Regions from separate parts of the Cytobacillus sp. QJM3NY_8 genome, predicted to be linked through region 1. Evidence: predicted binding sites of a transcription regulator. Region 1 holds the regulator's gene; each other region holds the start of a gene.
The links. The regulator Rex, encoded in region 1, represses fermentation and respiration genes when NADH is low (regulators of the CRP and FNR family bind a similar motif). The targets are predictions, from matches to a motif close to TTGTGAAATATTTCACAA.

Region 1 (6,814 bases):
AGTAATGTGGGTGAATTTATAATGAATAAAGATCAATGGATCATGGGGATTGAAACAAGCTGTGATGAGACGGCTGTTGCCATCATTAAGAATGGCCGTGAAATCTCAGCCAATATAGTTGCATCCCAAATAGAAAGCCATAAACGTTTTGGGGGAGTAGTTCCGGAAATCGCTTCCCGCCATCATGTTGAACAGATAACTATAGTGTTGGAAGAAGCATTATATAAGGCAGGCATTACATATTCAGATCTTTCAGCAATTGCTGTGACTGAAGGACCTGGCCTTGTAGGCGCGCTGCTGATCGGGGTTAATGCCGCTAAAGCAGTTGCTTTTGCTCATGGTATCCCTCTTGTAGGCGTGCATCATATTGCTGGACATATTTATGCCAATCGATTGGTTGAAGAAATGGAATTTCCATTACTGTCCCTGGTAGTCTCAGGCGGTCATACAGAGCTTGTCTATATGAAGGAGCATGGCCATTTCCAAGTGATTGGAGAGACAAGGGATGATGCTGCAGGAGAGGCATATGATAAAGTTGCCCGGACATTAAATCTGCCATATCCAGGCGGTCCTCACATTGACAGACTCGCTCATGAAGGGAACCCGACCATTCAGCTTCCGAGAGCATGGCTGGAAGAAGGTTCATACGATTTTAGCTTCAGCGGCTTAAAGTCTGCCGTTATCAACACTGTTCACAATGCTGAGCAGCGTGGTGAGACCATTGTGCCGGAAGATCTTGCTGCAAGCTTCCAGGAAAGTGTCATTGATGTCTTAGTAACGAAAACAGAAAGAGCTGTTGAAGAATATCAGGTGAAGCAGCTGCTGCTCGCAGGCGGAGTTGCGGCGAATAAAGGACTTCGAGCTTCTTTGGAAAAGAGGTTTGGGGACAAAGCGGAGATAAAGCTTATTATTCCGCCATTAACATTATGCACAGATAATGCAGCGATGATTGGTGCAGCAGGAAGTGTGCTGTTTGAAAAAGGACAATTCGCCGGACTTGATTTAAATGCCAATCCCGGTTTGGACATCACTATCCACAATGATAAATAAATTAGGAAAAAGTCCCCGACCGCATAGGGGGCTTTTTCTGTGGATAAAATCATTTATTTCAGAATATTATGTTGGTAATGTGGATAAAAACAGTTTAAATTGTGGATAATGTGGAAAAGTCTGTGGAGAGTATATATAACTGCGTTTTTCTTGTGATTATCTCTGTGGATAATAGAAAAGACTGGCAGTGACTATTCTACCAGTCTAAAAGTTATGAATTTTCTTTTATTAATCATCAGCTAAAAGTGTCCATTCTTCCATCAATTCTTCCAGCTTAGCTTTTGCTTGATCAGTTTCATTTGTGATACCCATCACTTTTTCATGGTCTTGATAAACATTCGGATCACAGAGAAGCTGATCATTCATATCGATTACTTTCTCCAATCCTTCTATTTGCACTTCAATTTCTTCCATTCTTCTTTTTCGTTGGCGTTCGAGCTTTTTGGCTTCTTTATCCTGCTGATAATTATTTTTGTCCTGCTTAACAGGCTGTGATGCCGTGGATTCATCTTGCTCATTAAGTGCAAGCAGTTCCTCTTGTTCCTGCTTTTTTTCCACATAATAATCATAATCGCCGAGATACTCTGTTGCCCCAATACTGGAAAGTTCAACTACCTTTGTTGTGATTCTGTTGATAAAATATCGGTCATGAGATACAAAGAGAATCGTTCCAGGATAATTGATCAATGCATTTTCAAGAATTTCTTTGCTATCCAGATCCAAATGGTTTGTAGGCTCGTCGAGGATTAAGAAATTGGCTTTCTGCATCATAAGCTTCGCAAGCGCAAGACGTGCCTTTTCACCGCCGCTCAGTGTTGAAACAGTTTTAAGAACATCATCACCAGAGAAAAGAAAGTTCCCAAGTATTGTCCGGATTTCCTTTTCCGGTTTTAGCGGGTATTCATCCCATAATTCGTTCAGGACTCTTTTATTGCTGGTGAGTTCCGCCTGTTCCTGGTCATAGTAGCCAATTGTCACATTGGAACCGTACTGTATCTCCCCGGAAAAAGAAGAGATCTTTTTGATGATGGTTTTGAGCAAGGTGGATTTGCCAATTCCATTGGGCCCCACCAGTGCAATGCTGTCACCTCTTGCCAGTCGCAGTGAAATATTCTCGCTCACTATCTCTTCATAGCCAATAGCAAGAGAATGTATATTTAAAACCTCATTGCCTGATTGCCGTTCAATGTCAAAGCCAAAAGAAGCTGATTTCTCGTCTCCCAGCGGCCTGTCCATCACGTCCATTCTGGCAAGCTGCTTTCTGCGGCTTTGTGCCCTTTTGGTTGTGGAAGCACGGGCAAGATTTCGCTGGATAAAATCCTGCAGCTTAGCGATCTCTTCCTGCTGTTTCTCGAATTGCTTCATTTCTCTTTCAAAGTTAGCCGCTTTTTGATCGAGATAGGAACTGTAGTTTCCTGGGTACTTTCTTATTTGGCGGCGGGAAATCTCGTAAACCTGGGAAACGACCTTATCAAGGAAATATCGGTCATGGGATACGATTAGAATGGCACCGTTGTATCCCTGCAGGTACTGTTCGAGCCATGATAATGTTTCAATATCCAGGTGGTTGGTAGGCTCGTCCAGTATTAAGATATCAGGCTTTGTCAGCAAAAGTTTACCAAGGGCCAATCTGGTACGCTGTCCGCCGCTCAATGATGAAATTTTAGTGTCATAGCCCATTGAGCTGAAGTTGAGTCCGTGGAGAATGGAACGGATATCTGCCTCATATTGATAGCCGCCATTTTCTTTGAAATCAACCTGAAGCTTGTCGTATTCTTTTAAGATGCGTTCATAGGCATCAGAGTTATTTAGGACATCAGGGTCTGCCATTTGTTCTTCAAGGCTGCGAAGCTGTTTTTCCTGCTTCTGCAGATGACTAAAAACAGTCAGCATTTCATCCCAAATGGATAACTCTGATTCCAGGCCGGTATTTTGTGCAAGATAGCCAATTGTTACTTCCTTTGGCTTTATAATCTCACCGGAGTCATATGTCATTTGTCCGGCAATAATTTTCAAAAGGGTGGACTTTCCTGCACCATTGCGCCCTACTAGCGCAATCCTGTCCCTGGTTTGTACTTCAAGCTTTATATTGGTTAAAATGGGATCAGCGCCAAAATTTTTCGCCAGCTGATTGACTTGTAATAGTATCATGTTCTTTCACCTCGGGTATAGAGTAAGTGTAACTCATTCATATATGTTCGGCAATAAAGGAGACAGGACTATAATCCCTTCTGCAGGGCATTCAATCAAGACAAAAGGCAAATAAATATGTGAGGAACAATACAAAGCACATACAAAGTAACAGAAAAATAGTGTATGATTTTGAAGAGAGGTGTTTTGAATGGCGGATTTTACTCATTTTAATCAAGAGGGCAGGGCAAAAATGGTGGATGTCAGCGATAAACCTGAAACGGCAAGAACAGCCATTGCTCAATCAAGTATTACTCTTAATCAGGAGATATACGAAAAGATAACATCCAACTCTATGAAAAAAGGGGATGTACTCGCTGTTGCACAAACTGCAGGCATTATGGCGAGCAAGAAAACATGGGACATTATTCCGATGTGCCATCCGCTGCCGCTTAAGGGCGTGGACATTTCATTTTCATGGAAGGCGGAAGAGGAAGAGTATGTCCTGATCATTACTGCTTCTGTAAAAACGAAGGGAAATACGGGTGTGGAAATGGAAGCGTTAACAGCCGCTTCTGTCTGTGCGCTGACCGTTTATGACATGTGCAAGGCTGTAGATAAAGGAATGGTGATTGGGCCAACCTTTTTAATAGAGAAAACAGGCGGAAAAAACGGAGATTTTAAAAGAAATTAATTCATCATAAGAAATGGGGATGGACGAATGGCCAATGAACCAATTAAGATACCGCAGGCAACAGCTAAACGGCTGCCTTTATACTACCGCTTTCTAAAAAACCTTCACTCATCAGGCAAACAAAGAGTCTCTTCAGCAGAATTGAGTGAGGCGGTAAAGGTAGATTCTGCAACAATCCGCCGCGATTTTTCGTACTTTGGTGCGTTAGGAAAAAAAGGATATGGATATAATGTGAATTACCTGCTGGGCTTCTTTCGGAAGACTCTTGACCAGGATGAGCTGACTAAAGTAGCTTTGATCGGGGTAGGGAATTTAGGAACAGCCTTTCTTAACTATAATTTTCTTAAAAATAATAATACCAAAATAGAAGTAGCCTTTGATGTTGATGAGAGTAAGGTTGGCACGAAAATCGGTGATGTACCGGTCCATCATATGGATGACCTTGAAGAAGTTATTATAAATAATAATATTCAGGTGGCGATTTTAACGGTGCCGGCACCGCCTGCCCAGGCTATTACCGATCGGATGGTGAATGCGAAAATAAAAGGAATCCTTAATTTTACACCTGCGAGGCTCACTGTGCCAGCCTCGATTCGGATTCACCATATCGATCTGGCAGTAGAATTGCAGTCACTGGTTTATTTTCTGAAAAACTATCCGGAAGAAATGTAAAAAAATGAGCCTTTTGGGGGCTCATTTTTTTATTTTATTTTTCATTTTAAAATGCAGGCCAACCATCCGCAGTCCGGTGCCAAAATCGAATGTGGCAATTATAATCAGAAAATAAGTAAAGAATCCCCAGGTTTCTTCACGCTGGGTATTCTGTATGGCTATAAAAGTGAAAAGGCATCCGAGAAGGATGTAAATAAAGCCTGAAAACAAAGGTGTGCTTCTCATCAAAATCCCCCAGTAAGTTTAAAACTCTGCAAAGCATTTCCCTATGCTAGAAAAAGCTGATAAAGCTCTGCATTTTTTCCATTTCTTCTAACCATTTTTGCATATTATCCTGATTCAGCTGGATAACCGCAACAAAGGTGTTCATCGCCACATGGGCAAAAATCGGCACAATAATCCGCTTCGTTTTGACATATAAGAAAGCAAAGGTGAACCCCATTGCCGAGTACAGCAGTACATGTTCAGGCTCGAAATGGGCAAGTGCAAAAATGACTGAGCTGATCAGGGCCGATAAGAAGAAGTTGAAGCGCTTATGGAGAGAACCGAAAATAACTTTTCTAAAGACAATCTCCTCAAGTATTGGCCCAATGACCGAACTAATTAAGATAACGATTGGCGATGCTTCAATAATCCGGATAATCTGCTGCGTATTCTCAGATCCCATTTCAATCCCAATCATATTTTCAATGCTGGCAGCAGTAGCTTGAGCGATCAGGGCCAAAAATATACCCCCAACTGCCCAGCCCGCTGAGCTTGCTGCGGAAGATGCATCCCTATTCAGGCCTTTTTTCATCTCTTTTCTTAATAATAGAAGCGTAATGATCAGTGTAACCGTAAAACTGATGACAAGCCAGTAGGCTACAGCCAGGATCTGCATGTTTTCGGGGTTCTGTCCAAGGGCATCTGCAATAAATAACACAAGCGGAACGCCAAACAAACTGGACAGCTGCATGGCAATATAAGCTATTAATATAAACCAATATTCCTTCTTCAAAATGTTATACTCCTTATTCTGAGTGTTGGAAAACAAGTCCTAAAGCCATTGTACTCTTAATAAGGAGCGGGTTTCAAATATCAGCATCAAAGCAGGAAAATACTATGGGTAAAGTGAAGAGTTCCGAAGCATACTTAAGAGGTTGTCTGTGTCGAAAAATAGCGTGTATGGGCGAATGAAATTTTTTCTAAAAAATTTAAGCTTCACCCTTGCAAATAGAAATGAGATTCATTAATATAATAATTGTGTTAGCACTCATACAGAGAGAGTGCTAATAAATAAAAATATTTACATATTATTTGAGGAGGTTGTTTCACTTGTTAAAGCCACTAGGTGATCGAATTATTATCGAGCTTGTTGAAACTGAAGAAAAAACTGCAAGCGGCATCGTACTGCCGGACACTGCTAAAGAAAAGCCTCAAGAAGGTAAAGTTGTAGCTGTAGGAACTGGCCGCGTTCTTGAAAATGGTGAGCGTGTTGCCCTTGAAGTTGCTGACGGCGATCGTATCATCTTCTCAAAATATGCTGGTACTGAAGTGAAGTACGAAGGCAAAGAGTATTTAATTTTACGCGAAAATGACATTCTTGCTGTAATTGGCTAATCGCCGATCAGACGAAGATTATTAAAGAATAAAGCTAAAATTTTTGAGGAGGTTTTTATCAATGGCTAAAGAGATTAAATTTAGTGAAGAAGCTCGCCGCGCGATGCTTCGCGGTGTGGATTCCCTTGCAAATGCGGTAAAAGTAACTCTTGGACCTAAAGGACGCAACGTGGTTCTTGAGAAGAAATTCGGTTCTCCACTTATCACCAATGATGGTGTGACAATTGCGAAAGAAATCGAGCTTGAAGATGCATTCGAAAACATGGGTGCGAAGCTTGTTGCTGAAGTAGCAAGTAAAACAAATGATGTTGCCGGTGACGGTACAACAACTGCAACTGTTCTTGCTCAGGCAATGATCCGTGAAGGCCTTAAGAACGTAACTGCAGGCGCTAACCCAATGGGCATCCGCAAAGGAATCGAAAAAGCAGTTGTTACAGCTGTAGAAGAATTAAAAGCTATTTCTAAGCCAATCGAAAATAAGGAATCTATTGCTCAGGTTGCTGCAATCTCTGCTGCTGACAATGAAGTTGGCCAGCTGATCGCTGAAGCAATGGAGCGCGTTGGCAACGATGGTGTTATCACAATCGAAGAATCTAAAGGATTCACAACTGAGCTTGATGTGGTTGAAGGTATGCAATTCGACCGCGGATATGCTTCTCCATACATGGT
Region 2 (6,814 bases), 1.8 Mb from region 1:
CAGCAAAATGGCAATCGCTCGAACAAAGCCTTTAAAGAATCGGAAAAGTACTATGATGAACAGCAAAGTGCCAAAAGCCAATGCTATATTTGTCAGGGAACCAAAGTCAGGGCTTCCCTCACCTCCAGCCATATTATTCATTGCTACAGGAATTAACGTAATCCCTATAATGGTAACTACAGACCCTGTTACAACAGGCGGAAAAAATTTAACCAGTTTTCCAAAATACTTTGAAACAGCTACAACGAAAATACCAGAAACCAGAATAGAACCATAGATAGCAGGTATTCCATACTGCCCTCCGATCGCAATCATCGGTCCAACGGCCGTAAATGTGCAGCCCAGAACTACAGGAAGGCCAATCCCAAAAAATTTACTGCGCCATACTTGAAGGAGTGTTGCAATTCCGCACATAAAAATATCAATGGAAACAAGATAAGTAAGCTGTTCCCCTGTTAAGCCAAGTGCACCTCCTACAATCAATGGTACAATTACCGCGCCTGCATACATGGCAAGGACATGCTGAATTCCCAATGAAGCAATTTTAAGCGGATTCTGATTCATCGTATCATTTCCTCCATATTCTTTGCTGTATTATCAAAGCTGATCATGCCGTTTTCAAGTGAGTCAATAATAGCTAAGGACTCGACCCGGAATCCCTTTTCCCTCAGCAGCTGTCCGCCATTTTGAAAGCCTTTTTCAATAACGATTCCAATCCCTGCAATTCCTGATCCCGCTTTTTTTACTATATCCGCAAGACCTAGTGCTGCCTGTCCATTCGCCAGAAAATCATCGATTATAAGGACATTATCTTTTTCTGATAGATATTTCTTTGAAACAGAGATTTCACTTGTTTCTTCCTTAGTAAAAGAATAGACAGAGGCTGTAATCAGGTCATTTACCAGAGTGAGAGATTTTCTTTTTCTAGCGAATACAACTGGAGCATTCAGATGGAGCCCAGCCATTACAGCTGGCGCAATCCCCGAAGATTCGATAGTCAATATTTTTGTAATCCCGCTTCTGGAGAATCTATCTGCAAATTCTTTGCCGACTTCATGCATTAGCTGAGGATCTATTTGGTGGTTCAGAAAAGAATCCACCTTTAAAACTGTCGGAGATAAAACAATCCCTTCGCTCTTTATTTTTTCAATAAGCATATCCATTTTGCATCCTCCTCTATGATAGATAGCCTTCAATTACTCATTCCAGCCATATAAAAAGCCTGAAGCCCATCGCATTCACAACATAAAAATGAGTGAAGCAATGGCCTTCAGGCTAATGATCTAAGCTGCAGGCAAACAAGGATGACTTTAAACGTCCTTTACATTGCTCACTCATAGTCGGATCATTTACGGTAACCCGGTAGAAACTTGCGAGCCATATCCTCGCGATTATATGAGTGAATGTTATTAATTTATTAACATTATAACATCATTTACTAATACTTCAATCAAAAATTTAACTAAATACGAACTAAACAATATATTACCAGAAAATTGTTCGCTAATCAGATAATTCGCCCTCTTCAGTATGTTTATTTTTAAAAATTTGCCTTCCTTCTGAAGCTCAATTAAACCTTCACAGTTTTTTCACAATTCACAGGAGTTTTTTGTGACATAAATCACTTAAATATCAATTTTTCACCATTATCATAGTGTTTAAGTTACGAATGAACAATTTGTGAACTCACTGAAAGCATCTAGAATCTTCCTAAATGTTTTGTATTATGAAAGTGTAATCATTTACTTTTTCCAAATATTCGAAAGGAGTGAAAGACAATGGCGAAAACAGAACTCAGCCGAAAAACAAAAACTGAAATAGAGGATAGCTCTTCCTTAAAGGGAACGCTAGCTTCCGTTTTCTTATTAGGATTCTTCCTGATCATTACATGGGCAGGTGTTTATTCATTATTTATCAGCCGCTTTTAGAGTTAGAAAGGGGAAAAAGCCATGCATATGCATAAATTTGAAAAGGCCTGGCTCACTTTTGGAATCGGATCGCTGCTTGTTTTTCTAACAGTCTTGGGAGTCAGCGCATTTTACCTGGGCAATCAGCCCCCAAGCTGTTTGGCAACAATCGACCCTGAAAAGGTCGATACTACCGCTCCATTTAATGAGCCAGGACTGAAAAAGGTAGAAGGGAAAGATTGGGATTACGAATTGGTATACGTAGCATCTGCGTTTTCCTATAGCCCAGCTGAAGTGGAGGTTCCATATGGTGCTAAAGTGAAAATTATCGCAACAACCAAAGACGTTGTCCACGGTTTCGAAGTTGCAGGATCAAATATCAACATGATGCTAGAACCCGGCTATATCAGTGAACACATTACAACATTTGATAAAACTGGAGAATACTTAATTGTATGTAATGAATATTGCGGTGTTGGTCACCACATGATGTCGTCTAAAATTAAGGTGGTGGAATAATGTTTAATCCTTCAGCAAAATTTAAAGTTGACCGCCGTGACGGAAAATTGGCAATGGCTCACTTTTTCGTTGCATTTACAGCTTTAGCAATAGGCGGCCTTGCTGGCTTATTGCAGACTTTGGTCCGCTCCGGTAAATTCGAGCTTCCGGCAGGCATCGGGTATTACCAAATTCTCACGGTTCACGGTGTTGTACTCGGACTTGTACTTACTACCTTTTTTATAATGGGCTTCCAGTTAGCAGCAACAAGCAAAACATCAGGAACCCTTACAAATAAACAGCGAATTGCCGGCTGGGCAGGTTTTTGGCTGATGACAGCAGGAACTGTTCTTGCAGCTGTCATGATCCTGTTGAATGAAGCTACTGTTCTTTATACTTTCTATGCTCCTCTTCAGGCACATGCATTGTACTATATCGGTTTAACACTTGTTATAGTGGGAAGCTGGATTGACGGGGCAGCCATCATTATGAAGTATGCAGAATGGAGAAGAAAAAATCCCGGGCAGCCGAGTCCGTTATTAACCTTTATGTCATTGGTCAACACAATGATGTGGATTGTGGCAACAATCGGTGTAGCGTCTACTGTTCTTTTCCAGCTTCTTCCTTGGTCATTGGGGTTTGTAGAAACAGTAAATATCGGAGTCAGCCGTACTCTATTCTGGTATTTCGGACATCCGCTTGTTTACTTCTGGCTATTGCCAGCTTACATGGCCTGGTACGTTGTCATTCCTAAAGTCATCGGCGGAAAGATTTTTTCTGATTCATTGGCGCGCATGTCATTCATATTATTCCTGCTGTTTTCAATCCCTGTCGGATTTCACCATCAATTAATGGAGCCGGGAATTGACCCAGCATGGAAATTCTTACAGGTTATCCTAACATTCCTGGTTGTCATTCCATCTCTTATGACTGCATTTTCTCTTTTTGCCACTTTTGAAAGCTTTGGGCGTTCCAAAGGGGCCACAGGATTATTCGGCTGGGTAAAAAAACTGCCTTGGGGAGATGCCCGATTTACTGTTCCTTTCATCGGGATGGTTGCCTTTATACCTGCGGGAGCAGGCGGTATCGTTAATGCGTCCCACCAGATGAACCAGGTTGTCCATAACACGATTTGGGTAACCGGCCACTTTCACTTAACCGTGGCAACATCTGTAGTACTTACATTCTTTGGGGTTTCTTACTGGCTGATTCCACATCTCACAGGAAGAACATTAACAAAAGCGATGAATAAATTGGGTATCATCCAAGCAGTTATCTGGGCAATCGGAATGACATTCATGTCTGGTGCCATGCATGCTGCCGGTCTTCTGGGAGCGCCGCGCCGTTCATCATACTCTGAATATGGCGGAGCAGCACAAGCAGCAGAATGGATTCCATACCAGGTTGCACAGGCAATCGGCGGTTCTATCCTATTTATAGGCATCATCTTAATGCTTTATATCTTCATCAACCTTGCCTTTTTCGCACCAAAGGGAGAGCAGGAATTCCCTGTCGGAGAAGCTGCTGATGAAGCCGAAAAAGCTCCAATGGTATTTGAAAATTGGAAGCTTTGGCTTGGAATTACGGTTGTTCTTATTCTATTTGCCTACACCATTCCTTTTATAGATTTAATTCAAAATGCACCTCCCGGGGCTAAAGGATATAAGCTTTGGTAAAAAAAACACTCCGTTCCGATATGGACGGAGTGTTTTAGTGTTCAAGCTTGCTTGAGTCAGCCGCCCTTCCTGCATTTTTCCTTCTTGCAGGCAAATTCACAATAATTACAGAACTGAGTATCAGCAAAGCACCAGCAATCTGGACTGCACCGAGACTTTCCCCGTAAAGTGTGACTCCTAGAAGCATGGCCACGACAGGTTCAACTGTAGCAATAACAGCTGCTTTGCTTCCATCCGTTTTTTCCAGTCCCCATGTATATACAAAATAGGCGAGAACCGTAGGTACAAATCCAAGACCAATACTAAGAAACAAAACTTCAGTGTTTAGAAAGATTTCAGCTTTTGTCCACAGTCTGGTTACCGGGATTAGAAATACCGATGCAATCAGGAATGTATAAAGCGTAACTGTATACGGATGATATTTTCTTAATGCAAATTTTCCGAATATCGTATACAGTGCATAGCCAAACCCAGAACCCAATCCCGTCATAATTCCAAGCAAAGTGATATCACGGCTGCCTGCTGTTACTCCGGCAATTAGAATGCAGCCTAAAATTGTGCCTGCCACAGCTGCAATCTTTCCAAGATTTATTCCTTCCTTTAAAAACAGGTAAGATAATACAGTAACAAATGCTGGAGCTGTGTAAAGCAGAACGACAGCCATTGATATGCTGATTTGGTTCATTGCTGTGAAATAACAATAATTAAAAAAGACGATGCTCAGTATTCCGGTTCCTGCAAAAAGTCTGATGTCAGAGGCAGATTGCAATTTAAAGCAGTTCCGGAAACGCATAATTCCTATTAGGACAAGAAATATTGCTGCAAAAAAAACTCTCGCGGCCACAATTTCCATAGCCGTAAATCCATATTCTCCGAGCCCTTTAACAAAAACAGCAATAATTCCCCATAGACTTGCCCCTAACGCAATCATTATGAATGGAAGTATTTTCTTCATTATTTCTCTCCATGAAGTAAGAGGATGGCTGAGGCCACCCTCTTCTCAAATTATAATAAACACCTATTTCAACTGATAGACCTTACCGTACTTATCATATAGATAATCAATTAAATGCTGGGCATTCAGTCCTTCTCCAGTTACGTCATTTAAGATTTCAAGCGGTTTTTTCATTTTGCCGAACTGGTGCACATTTTGGGTAAACCACTCTTTGATTGGCAGCAAATTGCCCTCTTCAAGTAATTCATCATAGTTTGGCAAATCCTTTAACATGCTGTTTTTAAGCTGTGCTGCGTACATATATCCTAAAGCGTATGAAGGGAAATAACCGAAGCTTCCTCCAGCCCAATGAACATCCTGCAGAATGCCTGCTCCGTCATTTTCAGGCTTTACTCCCAAGTATTGTTCATATTTTTCATTCCAGATTGCAGGAAGGTCTTTAACTTCGATTTCATCATTGAACAAGCCCTTTTCAATTTCATATCGGATGATGATATGAAGAGGATATGTTAATTCGTCTGCTTCAATACGGATTAAAGAAGGCTTTGATTCATTAATGGCACGATAAAAAGCATCTATTGGCACATCATCAAATTGACCGCTGGCATATTCTTTAAGAAGGTCATAATTCCTTTTCCAGAAAGAAAAATGTCTTCCAACAAAGTTTTCATAAAATAATGACTGTGATTCATGAATTCCCATGGATGTTCCAGAGCATAGCGGGGTGCCCACAAGATCAGAAGAAATATTTTGTTCATACAGAGCATGCCCGCCTTCATGAATCGTGCCAAATACGGCAGTTCGGAAATCTGTTTCATCATATTTGGTTGTCACCCGGACATCACCAGGGTTTAAACCGGTCGCAAAAGGATGAACAGTCTCATCCAGTCGTCCTGCTTTAAAGTTATAACCCATTTGTTCAAGAACTTTAAGGCTGAAATCCCGCTGTTTGTCCTTGGCAAAGTGTTCAAATAAAAAGCTGGTGTCCGGTTTATTCTGTGATTCGGAAATTTGGTGAACCAGAGGGACAATTTTCTCCCTAAGCTGCCCAAAAACCTGATCAAGTGTTTCAACGGTAACACCAGGTTCATACATATCCAGCAGAGTATTATATTTGTTACCTTCATATCCCCAATAAGAAATGAATCGTTTATTCATTTCAACAAGCTTTTCCAAATATGGCTGGAACATCTCGAAATCTGAGCTTGCTTTTGCATCTTCCCAAATGCTTTCAGCTTTGGATTGCAGGATGACATACTCCGTATATTCCTCCGCAGGAATTTTTTTATTCCGATCATAATCCTTTTTGCATTCTTCAAGAGTTTTCAATGTCACTTCAGTAAGATTTTCCTGACCTGAAAGTTTTGCTATGTATGCAGCCATTTCCTCAGATGTTGACATTTTGAATACTTCTGAAGAGATCATTCCAATCACTTCGGAACGCTGTTCCAGACCCTGCTTGGGTGCCCCTGTCCGCATATCCCAATACATCAGCCCGATGGCTTCATTATATGCCGTCATTTTTTTGACATAATCAAGGAATTGCTGTTCTGTCTGTTTTAATGATTCTGCCATAATTTTACCCCCTATATATATCTATTACATTATCATTTTATCACATTTTTCTGAAAAGGCAGTCAACATAATCTCTTTCCCATTGCTGTTTTTCTTTTTAACCTGCCGGCCAAAGAGTTATAATGGTGGAAAGTGAACTAACTATAAAGTGAAACTTCAATTAGCGGGGCGCTTTTCCCCGCTGATTGTTAGTTGAACTTATC
Region 3 (6,814 bases), 210 kb from region 1:
AGTTCGGTCCCTATCCGTCGTGGGCGCAGGAAATTTGAGAGGAGCTGTCCTTAGTACGAGAGGACCGGGATGGACGCACCGCTGGTGTACCAGTTGTCTTGCCAAAGGCATCGCTGGGTAGCTATGTGCGGAAGGGATAAGTGCTGAAAGCATCTAAGCATGAAGCCCCCCTCGAGATGAGATTTCCCATAGCGTCAAGCTAGTAAGATCCCTGAAAGATGATCAGGTTGATAGGTCAGAGGTGGAAGCGTGGCGACATGTGGAGCTGACTGATACTAATCGATCGAGGACTTAACCAAAACGAAAAGCGGAGGCGACTGTTCAACTTCGAGAGACGTTGGAGAGCCGGCCATTCAAATCCTGGTTTTGGGATTTGGAGGGACGGATCGAAACGGCCGAGAAGTTAGGAGCCGAAGCTAGACAAGTCATTGGTGAATACTCGGCAAATGCTTCTTCATGCATTATCTAGTTTTGAGGGAACGAAGTTTCTTCAACCAAATAGTCCGGTGGCGATAGCGAGAAGGTCACACCCGTTCCCATACCGAACACGGAAGTTAAGCTTCTCAGCGCCGATGGTAGTTAGGGGCTGTCCCCTTGTGAGAGTAGGACGCTGCCGGGCACCCTAATTGGGTAATTATATATGGCCCCTTGGTCAAGCGGTTAAGACACCGCCCTTTCACGGCGGTAACACGGGTTCGAATCCCGTAGGGGTCACCATTTTGGAGGATTAGCTCAGCTGGGAGAGCATCTGCCTTACAAGCAGAGGGTCGGCGGTTCGATCCCGTCATCCTCCACCATAACTTTTGAAAAAGCTATTTGCTACTCTTAAGGTATGAGCCATTAGCTCAGTCGGTAGAGCAGATTGCAGCATCAGTGAGACTCTTCACCCGAATAGCAATCTGTGACAAAGCGGTTTAGCTTTGGAACATCTGACTGTACTTATCAGAATTTAGGAAATCTCATAAAAGTATGAGCCATTAGCTCAGTCGGTAGAGCATCTGACTTTTAATCAGAGGGTCGAAGGTTCGAGTCCTTCATGGCTCACCATTTTAATTTCATATTGCGGGTGTGGCGGAATTGGCAGACGCACCAGACTTAGGATCTGGCGCCGCAAGGCGTGGGGGTTCGACTCCCTTCACCCGCACCATTTTAAGCGGAAGTAGTTCAGTGGTAGAACATCACCTTGCCAAGGTGGGGGTCGCGGGTTCGAATCCCGTCTTCCGCTCCATTATTTTGCGCCCGTAGCTCAATTGGATAGAGCGTTTGACTACGGATCAAAAGGTTAGGGGTTCGACTCCTCTCGGGCGCGCCATATTACGGGGAGTAGCTCAGCTTGGTAGAGCACTTGGTTTGGGACCAAGGGGTCGCAGGTTCGAATCCTGTCTTCCCGACCAGGGACACTTCTTTTATTACATGGGGCCTTAGCTCAGCTGGGAGAGCGCCTGCTTTGCACGCAGGAGGTCAGCGGTTCGATCCCGCTAGGCTCCACCATAAATATTTAGTCACATTGGCGGTGTAGCTCAGCTGGCTAGAGCGTACGGTTCATACCCGTGAGGTCGGGGGTTCGATCCCCTCCGCCGCTACCAATATGCTTATTTTGTATCATATCGGAGGAATACCCAAGTCCGGCTGAAGGGATCGGTCTTGAAAACCGACAGGCGGGTCAAACCGCGCAGGGGTTCGAATCCCCTTTCCTCCTCCATATTTTATTTAATAATACTATCGCGGGGTGGAGCACGACCGAATAATCTTCGAAGGAATTACTTCAGCGCACCGATTGAGTTGCTGCTTGGATAATCTTTCTGAAATCGGGGCGGTACTTCATTGAATAAGCTGCGAGATGAAATGCTAGATGTGAGCATAGAATAATCACATTAATAATACTATCGCGGGGTGGAGCAGTCCGGTAGCTCGTCGGGCTCATAACCCGAAGGTCGTAGGTTCAAATCCTGCCCCCGCAATCTGGTCCGGTAGTTCAGTTGGTTAGAATGCCTGCCTGTCACGCAGGAGGTCGCGGGTTCGAGTCCCGTCCGGACCGCCATTTTTACAAAAAGTAAATAATATGTGGCTCAGTAGCTCAGTCGGTAGAGCAAAGGACTGAAAATCCTTGTGTCGGCGGTTCGATTCCGTCCTGAGCCACCATTTCCTAAGTCTTATCAGACGTGGAGGGGTAGCGAAGTGGCTAAACGCGGCGGACTGTAAATCCGCTCCTTCGGGTTCGGCAGTTCGAATCTGCCCCCCTCCACCATTTATATAGGGGTATAGTTTAATGGTAAAACGAAGGTCTCCAAAACCTTTGATGTGGGTTCGATTCCTGCTACCCCTGCCAGTAGGATAGTGGCGGTTGTGGCGAAGTGGTTAACGCATCGGATTGTGGCTCCGACACTCGTGGGTTCGATTCCCATCAATCGCCCCATTATTCTTTTTGACAGCAATATTATTGGGCTATAGCCAAGCGGTAAGGCACCGGACTTTGACTCCGTCACTCGCAGGTTCGAATCCTGCTAGCCCAGCCATTTTTAAGGCAGCATAGCCAAGTGGTAAGGCAGAGGTCTGCAAAACCTCCATCCCCGGTTCAAATCCGGGTGTTGCCTCCAAACCATAATCATATGCGGGTGTAGTTTAGTGGTAAAACCTCAGCCTTCCAAGCTGATGATGAGGGTTCGATTCCCTTCACCCGCTCCAACATATGGGCCTATAGCTCAGCTGGTTAGAGCGCACGCCTGATAAGCGTGAGGTCGATGGTTCGAGTCCATTTAGGCCCACCATTATACATACCATTTTCAAACTAATTCCAATAGGAGTTAGTTTTTTTGTATTGGAGAAATATAAAACGGTTATTGGACCGATTTATATTTCTATGGTAAAATCCCGTCCCTTGAGGTATTTGGTAATTATACTAATACATATGGAGTTTATCCATACTGTGTTTTTTCACCTTTTCTCTACGATATTCAATCTCTCGTTAGGTTAGTATCGGCCGCTTGATTTTCATTCTGTTTTATCTTCCAACTCTTTTCCTCTATTATTCAGTTCCTTAACTTTATCATCTGAAAATATTTCAAGAATGCTCCAGCTGTTAATGAAAAAGCCAAAATTACAAAACATCCAAAATATCCCCCAGTTTTCCTTAAATTTTATTAACCTGCCGATTAGTTTAAGACGATAGTTTACATACTTCATCAAAATTCTAACTTAAAATCTCAAATCCTTATGTTCTTTACATTAATCTTTTAAAGCTTGAGATTCATTACAAATCAGGTGAATTAACTTTTTGTGAATTATTTGTGAATCGTTATGCTTGCCAGTACAAAATTCATTGGAAGAAAGCCTTGATATTACTGTGCTTTTGTTAGTATTTCAGCATTTTTGCCTGCGAAGATATATGAAAAAAGTGTGATTCATTTCACTTTTATGAAAACCCTTCTCAACTATGATGTAGGTAACAAAGCTAAGGAGCTGATGGAAGGTGGAAACGCGAAAAGTGGTCCAGAGCAGTTCAAAGGAACATAACTCTCTAAGGGGTACGTTCTTTTCAGTTACAGTTGTGGGGCTTGGGATCTTTGTTACTTATTTAATTGTGTATGGCCTGTACATGGCCAGATTATAGGGGGGATATAAAATGATGCATCGGTCGGAGAAGGTATGGCTGATATTAAGCTTTGGAATGATTATTGGATTCATGCTGATTACGGGCTATCAGACATTCGCCCTGGAGATGGGGCCGCCAAGCTATGGAGAGCGAATTGATCCTCAAAAAGTGGATGAAACAGCGCCGTTCGATAATCCTGGGATTAAGAAGATAGGCGAGAATGAGTATGAAGTAGTTATGATTCTTCAGGTATTCAGCTTTACCCCAAATGAAATTGAAGTGCCTGCAGGATCGACAGTTCATTTTACCATGACATCTAAAGATGTCGTGCATGGCTTTCAAGTCGCTGACACGAACCTAAATGCAATGGTTGTGCCTGGCTATGTACAAAAGATCATACAGAAATTTGAAAAGCCAGGTGAATATTTGGTTCTTTGCAATGAGTACTGCGGTGCGGGTCATCAGATGATGAGCACCACCATTACGGTGAAATAAAGGGGGGATAAACAGTGGAAACAGTTATTAAGCAAACAGGAAAAACACAAGCATTTAAGGATAAAGCAAATAAAGTTATGGGAATTAGCCTGGAGGATGCAAAAATAACGAAATCATATTTATCTGTTGCTTTCTTAGCCATCCTGCTTGGCGGAATACTTGGACTATTGCAAGGGCTGAATCGGGCTGGAATGCTGGAATTGCCGGCATGGCTGAACTATTATCAGGTTCTTACAGCTCACGGTCTGCTGCTGGTAGTCGTACTGTCGGCTTTCTTCACAATTGGTTACTTTTATGCTGGATTATCTCATACTCTGGGAGGCCTGCTTCCTAAGGTAAGAAAGATGGCTTGGATCGGCTTCTGGATGAAGATTTTCGGATTTGTCCTAGCTGTGATTCCGATTTTAATGAATGAAGCATCTGTTATGTATACGTTCTATCCGCCAATGGCTGCTTCACCCATTTTCTATATCGGTTTAGTCTTCATTGTATTGGGTGTATGGATGTGCGCCTTTGGTGCCTTTATTAATGTGGCTAGCTGGCGAAAGAGGAATCCCGGCCAGCATATCCCTATTCTTTCTTTCTTTGCAACCGGTGTATTTGTTCTCTTATTCTTTGGAAGCATACCTGTAGCCATTGAGGTTTTTACCATTATCCCTTGGGCTTTTGGATGGGTGGAGACAATAAATGTCATGGTTGCACGCACGCTGTTCTGGGCGTTCGGCCATACGCTGGTAAACATCTGGTATTTAACAGCGGTCTCTGCCTGGTATGTCATAGTGCCGAAGATTATTGGCGGCCGTAGGTGGAATGACCTTTTAACAAGAATTGTGGTTATTGCACTTGTAATTATGAATATTACCGGCGGCTTCCATCATCAGATTATTGATCCTGGTATTTCTGAACCTGTGAAATACATGCACGTGTTTATGAGTTTGGCAATTGGCTTCCCTTCATTAATGACTGCTTATGCTATGTTTGCAGTATTTGAGCGTACAGCGAGAAAGAAAGGCGGAAGAGGTCTTGTCGGCTGGTATAAGAAACTTCCTTGGGGAGATGTTCGATTCCTCGCGCCATTTATCGCGATGGCTGCTTTTATTCCTGCCGGAGCCGGCGGAATAGTACAAAGCACAAACCAATTGAACCAGGTAGTTCATAACACAATGTGGATTGTCGGTCATTTCCACTTAACACTTGGCATGTCTGTGGTCATGACGTTCTTCGGTATCAGCTACTGGCTTATTCCTTATGTATCAAAAAGAATGCTGACACCGCAGATTAATAAACTTGGGGTTATACAAACGATCATATGGACGCTCGGTATGATCATCATGTCCGGTGCGATGCACTGGGTGGGTCTGCTGGGTTCTCCAAGAAGAACTTCTTATTCAACATACTTTGACAATGCAACTGCTTTAAGCTGGGATCCTTATCTGTTCTTCCTGGCTATCGGTGGTACCCTTCTGATGATCGGTGTACTTATGCAGGTATATGCTGTATTCTACCTCATGTTCTTTGCGCCAAAAGGAAACACAGAATTCCCTGTTGCGGAAGTGGAAGAGGATGAAGCGCCAACACCTAGATGGACAGAGCGCTGGGGATTATGGATTGTGTGTATGATTGTCCTTGTCGGCATGGCTTATGTCATTCCATTGGTCGATTTTATTGTCAATGCTCCTCCAGGTTCACCTCCTTATAAAACCTGGTAAGGAAAGAGAGATAGCTCGGATGCAGGGCTGTCTCTTTCTTTTAAAAGGAAGTGATGAATCATGTTTCCAAAAAATAAAACGGCTTTTTCCAGCTTGGCTGTACTGGTGTTTGGCGTGCTCCTTTTTTACATTGGCACAGATGGCTTTCAGGCTTTCACTGCTGAAAAAGCCAGGGTTAATCAGTTAATGGATGAAAAGCCTCAGTTCCCGGATGTAACACTTGAAGATAATAACGGGAGGACCTATTCTTTCACAGAATTTGAAGGGAAGTATGTGTTTATTACCTTTTTATATACTTCATGCGGTACTGTTTGTCCTGAACTGGAGGTTAATATGTCTGAAGTATATAAACGGATTCCAGAAGAGTATATTGGCCATGATATTCAATTCCTGAGCATTAGTTTTGATCCAAAGCGGGATACTCCGGAAACATTGGATACTTACCGCAAGGCTTTTGGCAGTGACGGGGAAACGTGGAGAATGGCGAGGATACCGAAACAGCAGGAGCTTAAATCTTTGCTTGATCGATTTGGTGTCATAGTCATTCCTGATGAATACGGAAATTTTGCCCATAACTCTGCCTTTTATCTGGTGAATCCAAAAGGACACTTAGTTGAAGTCATGGATTACACCTTAATAGAAGCAGCGGCTGAACGGGTGACGGAGATTCTCGAGAGCGGAGGGAAAGAATGATGAAGTCATCAGTTTACGGATTACTCCTGCTTCTTGGATTGATGCTCCCGCCTGCAGCTGATTTTCTGGAGTCCATCATGATTACCCATATGCATATGCAAATGCCTTTACTGGTGATCTCTGGCATATTCATGGCAAAGTTCTTTCAGAATCGCTTCACGGGATTTTTCTCAAAATGGAATGAAAACGGAGTGCCGGGTATATTGCTGTTTTCAATCATTATGGTGTATTGGTCTCTGCCAAGGACAATGGATGAAGCATTGACGCTTACGAGTGTAGAAGTCTTTAAATTTATCTCCCTTCCATTTTTGGCCGGTGTGCCATT

Region 2: the regulator Rex is predicted to act here: its motif matches at 1,610-1,627, upstream of AC0VZ9_RS19370 (cytochrome c oxidase subunit 2A).
Region 3: the regulator Rex is predicted to act here: its motif matches at 3,395-3,412, upstream of AC0VZ9_RS02575 (cytochrome c oxidase subunit 2A).

Annotation. Positions count from the first base shown of each region.
Region 1 covers NZ_CM149681.1:276,896-283,709, forward strand. The annotation lists gene rimI (ribosomal protein S18-alanine N-acetyltransferase) at 1-22, shown strand, start outside; gene tsaD (tRNA (adenosine(37)-N6)-threonylcarbamoyltransferase complex transferase subunit TsaD) at 22-1,050, shown strand; gene AC0VZ9_RS01560 (ABC-F family ATP-binding cassette domain-containing protein) at 1,279-3,201, opposite strand; gene moaC (cyclic pyranopterin monophosphate synthase MoaC) at 3,392-3,874, shown strand; gene AC0VZ9_RS01570 (redox-sensing transcriptional repressor Rex) at 3,902-4,546, shown strand; gene AC0VZ9_RS01575 (YdiK family protein) at 4,568-4,771, opposite strand; gene AC0VZ9_RS01580 (lysostaphin resistance A-like protein) at 4,818-5,543, opposite strand; gene groES (co-chaperone GroES) at 5,861-6,145, shown strand; gene groL (chaperonin GroEL) at 6,207-6,814, shown strand, end outside.
Region 2 covers NZ_CM149681.1:3,764,395-3,771,208, forward strand. The annotation lists gene AC0VZ9_RS19360 (nucleobase:cation symporter-2 family protein) at 1-564, opposite strand, end outside; gene AC0VZ9_RS19365 (xanthine phosphoribosyltransferase) at 561-1,163, opposite strand; purine riboswitch at 1,318-1,419, opposite strand; gene AC0VZ9_RS19370 (cytochrome c oxidase subunit 2A) at 1,779-1,928, shown strand; gene AC0VZ9_RS19375 (cytochrome c oxidase subunit II) at 1,950-2,426, shown strand; gene AC0VZ9_RS19380 (b(o/a)3-type cytochrome-c oxidase subunit 1) at 2,426-4,081, shown strand; gene AC0VZ9_RS19385 (DMT family transporter) at 4,116-5,036, opposite strand; gene AC0VZ9_RS19390 (carboxypeptidase M32) at 5,100-6,611, opposite strand.
Region 3 covers NZ_CM149681.1:482,228-489,041, forward strand. The annotation lists rRNA gene AC0VZ9_RS02465 (23S ribosomal RNA) at 1-299, shown strand, start outside; rRNA gene rrf (5S ribosomal RNA) at 503-619, shown strand; tRNA gene AC0VZ9_RS02475 (tRNA-Glu) at 643-717, shown strand; tRNA gene AC0VZ9_RS02480 (tRNA-Val) at 722-797, shown strand; tRNA gene AC0VZ9_RS02485 (tRNA-Lys) at 972-1,047, shown strand; tRNA gene AC0VZ9_RS02490 (tRNA-Leu) at 1,063-1,147, shown strand; tRNA gene AC0VZ9_RS02495 (tRNA-Gly) at 1,154-1,228, shown strand; tRNA gene AC0VZ9_RS02500 (tRNA-Arg) at 1,236-1,312, shown strand; tRNA gene AC0VZ9_RS02505 (tRNA-Pro) at 1,318-1,394, shown strand; tRNA gene AC0VZ9_RS02510 (tRNA-Ala) at 1,416-1,491, shown strand; tRNA gene AC0VZ9_RS02515 (tRNA-Met) at 1,510-1,586, shown strand; tRNA gene AC0VZ9_RS02520 (tRNA-Ser) at 1,610-1,702, shown strand; tRNA gene AC0VZ9_RS02525 (tRNA-Met) at 1,888-1,961, shown strand; tRNA gene AC0VZ9_RS02530 (tRNA-Asp) at 1,965-2,041, shown strand; tRNA gene AC0VZ9_RS02535 (tRNA-Phe) at 2,067-2,142, shown strand; tRNA gene AC0VZ9_RS02540 (tRNA-Tyr) at 2,165-2,248, shown strand; tRNA gene AC0VZ9_RS02545 (tRNA-Trp) at 2,256-2,329, shown strand; tRNA gene AC0VZ9_RS02550 (tRNA-His) at 2,341-2,416, shown strand; tRNA gene AC0VZ9_RS02555 (tRNA-Gln) at 2,442-2,516, shown strand; tRNA gene AC0VZ9_RS02560 (tRNA-Cys) at 2,524-2,597, shown strand; tRNA gene AC0VZ9_RS02565 (tRNA-Gly) at 2,612-2,685, shown strand; tRNA gene AC0VZ9_RS02570 (tRNA-Ile) at 2,692-2,768, shown strand; gene AC0VZ9_RS02575 (cytochrome c oxidase subunit 2A) at 3,470-3,610, shown strand; gene AC0VZ9_RS02580 (cytochrome c oxidase subunit II) at 3,623-4,087, shown strand; gene AC0VZ9_RS02585 (cbb3-type cytochrome c oxidase subunit I) at 4,102-5,796, shown strand; gene AC0VZ9_RS02590 (SCO family protein) at 5,857-6,489, shown strand; gene AC0VZ9_RS02595 (hypothetical protein) at 6,486-6,814, shown strand, end outside.